DNA from 2 places in the Microbacterium gawkjiense genome. Region 1 is predicted to be linked to the other one. Evidence: predicted binding sites of a transcription regulator. Region 1 holds the regulator's gene; the other holds the start of a gene.
What was found. The regulator LexA, encoded in region 1, represses DNA repair genes until DNA is damaged. The targets are predictions, from matches to a motif close to TCGAACANNTGTTCGA.
Positions count from the first base shown of each region.

Region 2: the regulator LexA is predicted to act here: its motif matches at 1,906-1,921, upstream of Q9S71_RS07830 (HNH endonuclease signature motif containing protein).

Region 1 is NZ_JAUZVV010000001.1:29,635-33,046, reverse strand. Features, by position in the region: gene metE (5-methyltetrahydropteroyltriglutamate--homocysteine S-methyltransferase) at 1-1,449, shown strand, start outside; gene lexA (transcriptional repressor LexA) at 1,507-2,172, opposite strand; gene Q9S71_RS00160 (LysM peptidoglycan-binding domain-containing protein) at 2,450-2,845, shown strand; gene Q9S71_RS00155 (histidinol-phosphate transaminase) at 2,873-3,412, shown strand, end outside.
Region 2 is NZ_JAUZVV010000001.1:1,621,539-1,624,950, forward strand. Features, by position in the region: gene Q9S71_RS07820 (PD-(D/E)XK nuclease family protein) at 1-343, opposite strand, end outside; gene Q9S71_RS07825 (hypothetical protein) at 366-1,709, opposite strand; gene Q9S71_RS07830 (HNH endonuclease signature motif containing protein) at 1,951-3,372, shown strand.

The sequences.
Region 1 (3,412 bases):
CTCGACGGCAAGGTGATCGTCGCGGGCGTCGTCGACGGGCGGAACGTCTGGCGCGGCGACCTCGCCGGCGCGGCGGACGTGCTCGACGCGGTCGGCGGGCTCGGTGCCGCAGCCGTCGCGGTCGGCACCTCGACGTCGCTGCAGCACGTGCCGCACGACCTCGCCGACGAGCCCGACCTCGATCCCCGCCTCGTGTCCTGGCTCGCCTTCGCCGATCAGAAGGTCTCCCAGGTGACGACCCTGGCGCGCGGGCTCGCCGACGGGCGCGACGCGATCGCCGGGGAGTTGGATGCCGCGACGGCCGCCCTCGCCGACCGCCGCTCGGCGCCCGGGGTCCGGGACGGCGCCGTCCGCGCCCGTGCCGGCGCGCTCACCCCGGCGGACCGGTCCCGCACCCCGTTCGAGGTGCGTGCCGCCGCACAGGACGCGGTGCTGGGTCTGCCGGCGCTCCCGACGACCACGATCGGATCCTTCCCGCAGACCGCCGAGATCCGCCGGGCGCGCGCTCGCGCGACGCGCGGCGAGATCGACGAGGCGACCTACGAAGGGTTCCTCCGTGACGAGATCGCGCGCGTCATCGCTCTGCAGGAGGACATCGGGCTCGACGTCCTCGTGCACGGCGAGCCCGAGCGCAACGACATGGTGCAGTACTTCGCCGAGAACCTCGACGGGTTCGCCGTCACCCGCAACGGGTGGGTGCAGTCCTACGGCTCCCGCGCGACGCGCCCGTCGATCCTGTGGGGGGACGTCTCGCGCCCCGCACCCATCACGGTGCCGTGGGCGGCCTACGCGCAGTCGCTGTCGGCCGCGCCCGTCAAGGGCATGCTGACCGGACCCGTCACGATCCTCGCCTGGTCCTTCGTCCGCGACGACCAGCCGCTCGGCGAGACGGCCGACCAGGTCGCCCTCGCGCTCCGCGACGAGATCGCCGACCTCGAGCGGGCCGGCATCGCGATCGTGCAGGTCGACGAGCCGGCGCTCCGGGAGCTCCTGCCGCTGCGGACCGCCGACCAGCCGGCGTACCTCGACTGGTCGGTCGGGTCCTTCCGGCTCGCCACCGCGGGCGCCGCCGACGAGACCCAGATCCACACGCACCTCTGCTACTCCGAGTTCGGGGTCGTGATCGACGCGATCGCGGCGCTCGATGCCGACGTCACGTCGATCGAGGCCGCCCGCAGCCGGGGTGAGGTCATCTCGGAGGTGGCGGCATCCGGATTCGCCCACGGCATCGGACCGGGCGTCTACGACATCCACTCGCCGCGCGTGCCGTCCGTCGACGAGGTGTCGTCGCTGCTCGAGCGCGCCGTCGCGGAGCTCGACGTCCGTCGCCTGTGGGTGAACCCGGACTGCGGTCTGAAGACGCGCGGGTACGACGAGACGGTCGCCTCCCTCCGCCACATCGTCGCGGCGGCTCGCGCGGTCCGCGCCGAGGTGGGCGCCGGGGTCTGAGGCCGCAACGAAGAGAGGGGATGCCGTCCGGCATCCCCTCTCTTCGTGTGCGCGCCGTCACACGGCGCGCAGGACCGCGACGACCTTGCCCAGGACGACCGCGTCGTCGCCGAGGATCGGCTCGAAGGCCGAGTTGCGGGGGAGCAGCCACGTGTGACCGTCGCGCTGGCGGAAGGTCTTCACCGTCGCCTCGCCGTCGAGCATGGCGGCGACGATCTCGCCGTTGTCGGCGGTGGCCTGCGAGCGGACGACGACCCAGTCGCCGTCGCAGATCGCGGCGTCGATCATCGAGTCGCCCGAGACCTTCAGCATGAACAGTTCGCCCTTGCCGACGAGCTGACGCGGGAGGGGGAAGATCTCCTCGACCTGCTGGTCGGCGGTGATGGGGACGCCGGCGGCGATCCGGCCGACCAGCGGCACCATCGCCGCGTCGCCGACGCTCGGGGCGACGTCCGCCGGGTTCTCGCCCGCCGAGCCCGGCAGATCGATGAGGACCTCCATGGCGCGCGTCTTGCCGGGGTCGCGACGGAGGTAGCCGCTCAGCTCGAGCTGGTTGAGCTGATGGGTGACGCTCGAGAGCGACTTGAGGCCGACGGCGTCGCCGATCTCGCGCATGCTCGGCGGGTATCCGTGACGGGCGATGGAGCGCTGGATCACCTCGAGGATGGCGAGCTGCTTGTCGCTTAGGCTCTTGCGCCGACGCGTCTGCGGCTTGTCGCTCATGTCGTTCCTTTCGTCACCCCGGGGTCCCTCCGGGAGCACTCGCCTTCGAATGTCGGAGGTTGGTGATGGGCTCTGGTCATCGAAACCGTATCCGGTGTCGATCGGATCGTCCCGTAGCCGACCGCGTGTCGTCTTCGATCGATCTGCGGACAACCGCACCCTTGACAGTCTACGAATATCGAAGATAGATTCGGAAGAGAACTTCGCACCCGTCCGTCCCGGCCGACGGGCGGGGGCGAAGATCTCATCTGACCGGGGTCACCCCGAGGAGGACACCATGAACTCGATCACCGCGACCACCAGCACCGCGACCACCATCACCACCGCGACTGCGCCTGTCGTGCGCACGCGCCTCCGGATGACCACGCGAGGCCGCCGTGTCCTCGCCACGCTCGCCGCGCTGCCCGCGGTCGTCGCTCTGGGCGTCGGCATCCTCTCCGGCGGTGGAGCTCTCGCCAGCGGCGACGCGGGGGCGTCCGCGGGGTCTTTCGACACCGTGACCGTGATGCCCGGCGAATCGCTGTGGAGCATCGCGCAGGACATCGCGCCCGACAGCGACCCGCGCGACGTCATCGACGAGATCGTCCGCCTCAACGCGCTGTCGTCCTCCGCGGTGGACGCCGGGCAGTCGATCGCGATCCCGGCCACCTACTCGGCGCAGGCGGGCGAGTAAGGCCGCGGCACGTCCTACGATGGCGGGGTGAGTGCCAGTCTCGACGACCTCCCCCTCCGCGACGACCTGCGCGGCAAGATCCCCTACGGAGCCCCGCAGGCGTCGCTGCCCGTGACGCTCAACGTCAACGAGAACACCCACCCGGTTCCCGAAGAGGTCGCGGACGACATCCTCGACGGCATCGCGCAGGCGCTGCGCGACATCAACCGCTACCCCGACCGTGAGTTCACAGCTCTGCGCGAGGGGTTCGCGGATTATCTGGGCCACGGTCTCGAACCGGATCAGATCTGGGCGGCCAACGGGTCGAACGAGGTCCTCCAGCACATCCTGCAGGCCTTCGGTGGGCCGGGGCGCTCGGCCTTCGGGTTCGCGCCGACGTACTCCATGTACCCGCTGCTCACGGGCGCCACGGGCGCCACCTACGTGAGCGGTACGCGCGGCGACGACTTCACCCTGTCCGCAGCGGATGCCGCCGAGCAGATCGAACGCGCTCAGCCGGACGTGGTCTTCCTCTGCACACCGAACAACCCCACCGGCACGCCGCTGTCGCTCGAGGTCATCGAGGCC
Region 2 (3,412 bases), 1.6 Mb from region 1:
TGATGTCGATGCGCCCCGCGAGCTCGGTGTCCGAGGCGCGGGGGACCGGCGTCTCGATGCCCGTCCGCACCCGGCGGACGCCGACCACGGGCTGCTCGCCCGGCCCACCCCACACGGCGGCGATCAGCGCGTTGACCACCGCGGCATCCAACCCGTGGTTCTCGGTCGGGTCGAGCAGCCAACGCACCACCCGGTTATACCGGTTCTCGTAACTCTGCTCGCCGTAGTGGACGATGCTCCAGAAGTTCGCCGGCGGCAGGGCGCGCCGCTCGATCGCCGGCTCGTCGAGCAGTGCGAGCAGGGCATCGGCGAGGTCATCGGCGCGGGGGTCGGGGTCGGTCATCAGAAGCCTTTCGGTGAGCGGGTCAGTGCACGGCGTCGTGCGCGGTGATGAGGTTGTCGGTGGCGGGCGTCGGTGCGGATGAGGTCGCCGGGGGCGTCACCCCGCGCTCGGACAGGGTCTTCTCGACCCCGTTCGCGGCGACCGCCACCATGGCGGCGACCGCCGTCATCCATTCCTCGAACGCGGGATCACTCAGCCACTCGCCGGCCGGGCGACGCAGTGCCCCCACGCCGCTGCCGCCGAACGTCGCGACCGCGGCCTCGCGAGCGAAGTGGTTCAGGAACTTGTCGTGTCCCGACAGTCCGGTGCGCACTTCGACGCCGTTCTTGTCGGTCACCCAGACCCCCGCAGGGAAGATGTCGCCACTGCCCATGAGTCGGACGGTGAGCGCATCCTCGCCGGCCAACTCGATCGCGAACGACTTGCGCTGTCGCCGCTCGCGGGTCACCATCGCGTTCGCAGGGAAGCCCTTCGCCACCACGCGCTGCGGGCCATCGAGGGCCGCGTCGAACGCCGCATCCGATCCGCACAGCGCGGCGACCGTGCGTCGCATGAGCTGCGCGGTCTCATCGCTGACCTCGGCGGTCGGCGTGACGACCTCTCGGTTCATCGCCGCGAACTCGTCGCGCCCGGCGCGTTCGACCTCGCTCAGCGGCCCGGCGACACGCAGCGTGCCGAACGCGTCGATCCGCCACGACCGGCCGAACAGACGGAACCGGACGCCGCTCAGCCGCCCGTACGTCGTCGAAGCGTCCGGACGCAGGTACGCCGTGCGGGCGTCGTCGTCGTGCCGACCGCGCAGCTGCACCGACATCGCGTCGAGATCAATGTTCACGGCTGCGCGCCAGTCGGGACCCGCCTCCGGCTCATCGCCCTGCAGCCGGTACGGAACGAACCATTCGCCCGGCGGAACGTGCGCCTCCCAAAGGACGAGGTCGCTCTGCCCCTCCTTCTTCGCCCCGAACCTCACGCCGACGTCATGGGCGATCGCGCCCGCGCCGTTCGTGATGACGACACCCTGGTCGTCGGCATCCGACCGGGCGAGCCACGCCGCCAGGGACTCGGCCTTCTGCCGTCGATCCCGCCGCGGCTGCCAGGCGACGGCCAACACCACCGTGACGCCGAGCACGAGGGCGTTGAGGAACGGGCCGAGGAGTCCGCCGAACGTGTCGCCGACCGGTCCCGTGCGCGCGCCCCAGTGGCCGTCGCCGGGAGCATTCGCGGCCTGGAACGCGGCGACGATCGACACCGCCATCGTCAGAAGCAGGGCCGTGCTGAGGGCGGCGATCAGAACCCAGAGAGCGATACGCCCGGTGAGCCACACCCACCGCCGGTCGCGCAGGCGGATGCGGTCTACGTCGATCATGCGAGTACTCCTCGGTCGTCGTGGGTGCGCGAGCGTGTCGTCGGGAGGCGAACGCGCGCGGGGCGGCAGGCGGGCGAACACCCGCCGTCGGTGCGACGTTAGGGTCCGGCGGGGGCGGGGACGGGTGGGAATGCGGAACCCGGACGATTCCGAACGCTCCTACACGACGGCGGGCCGGTCGGTTATCCACAGATTGGGGAACGCGCGTTCGAATATCGGAGGTGTGTGGCATCGTACAGATATGCCATTCGCGACGTCGCTTCGAGAGAGTGTCGAGGGCCTCACCGCCCTCGATGCGCTCGACGTGGATGCGTCTGACCTCGCGGCATCCGTCGGTCGGCTCGATGACGACACGGTCCGGACGCTCATCGCCCACGCGGGGCGGGTGGCGCGCGAGATCGGTGTGCTGCAGGCGGTGCTCGCCGGAGTGGCGGCGCAGCGATCGAGCCGCGAGCGGGGGAGCGGTGGGCTCAGTGCCGAGACCGGGCATCGCACCCCGGTCGAGATGATCCAGGCGACCACCGGCATCACACGCGCCGAGGCGACGCGCGCCGTGCGAGTGGGGGAGGCGCTGATGGGCTCGGGGGATGCCGGGTGGCACGGCGCGCTCGATCGGCTCCTCTACGACGGGGCGCTGTCGTCGGCGCAGTACGGGGCGATTCTGACCGGGCTCGGCGACCCGCCGACGCTCGGTTGTGCAGCGGCGTGGGCCAGGGGAGCCGAACGGCTCGCCGGCGAGGCCGACCAGTGGTCGGTGGAACAACTGACCGCGCAGGCGCGCACGCTGCGCGACATGCTCGACCCCGCCGGAGCCGAGGAGCGGTTCGCGCGGCGCTTCGAGCGCAGGTCGTTCCGGCTCTGGACCGACGGCGAGGGGTTCTCACGAGGCTCGATGGTCTTCGACGACGAGATGGGGCCGTGGATGCGGAGCGTCCTCGACGCCGCCCTCCGCCCCCGCCGCGGCGGGCCGAGGTTCATGACCGACGCCGAACGTGCCGAGGCCGCCGCCCTCGTCGACGACGCGAGATCGAACGAGCAACTCTCGTACGACGTGCTCGTCGACGTCCTCCGCGCGGGTGCGCTCGCCACCGCGAAAGACGTGTTCGGGGCACGTGAGCCCGGCGTGCGCGTCATCGTCACCGAGGCGCCCCGCGACGGCCTCGGGCGTCACGGAGCGACCGGGATCGTCGAGGACGGCGGCTCAGCCCTGCCCGGCTCGGTCGTCGACCGCGCCCACTGCACCGGCGGCCGCATCCGCATCGAGGTGGATGCCGCCGGCACACCCCTCGCCGTCGGACGCGACGAGCGACTGTTCACCCGCGCGCAGCGGGTCGCGCTCGCCGCCCGCGACGGGGGATGCCTCTGGCCCGGATGCGAACGACCGCCGTCGTACTGCGAAGCGCACCACAGCGTGCCGTGGTCCGAGGGTGGGAGGACCGACACCGACGAGGGCGTGCTCCTCTGCCGGTTCCATCACCTGCTCCTGCACAACAACGGGTGGCGCATCGAGCGGGTCGAGGCCGGGTTCGTGCTGCACGCTCCGCCCGGCAGCGGGCGGGAGCCCGTGCCGCTCCGATCGAAATCGCCGCTGCGGTGGCTGTGGGATCCGCCGCCCGATCGTGCCGGATGGCGGACCGCCGGGGTGCACGCGCGGGCGTCGTGACGGGGCGGCGCGGGTGCGGGGGCCCGGGATGCGGCGCGGG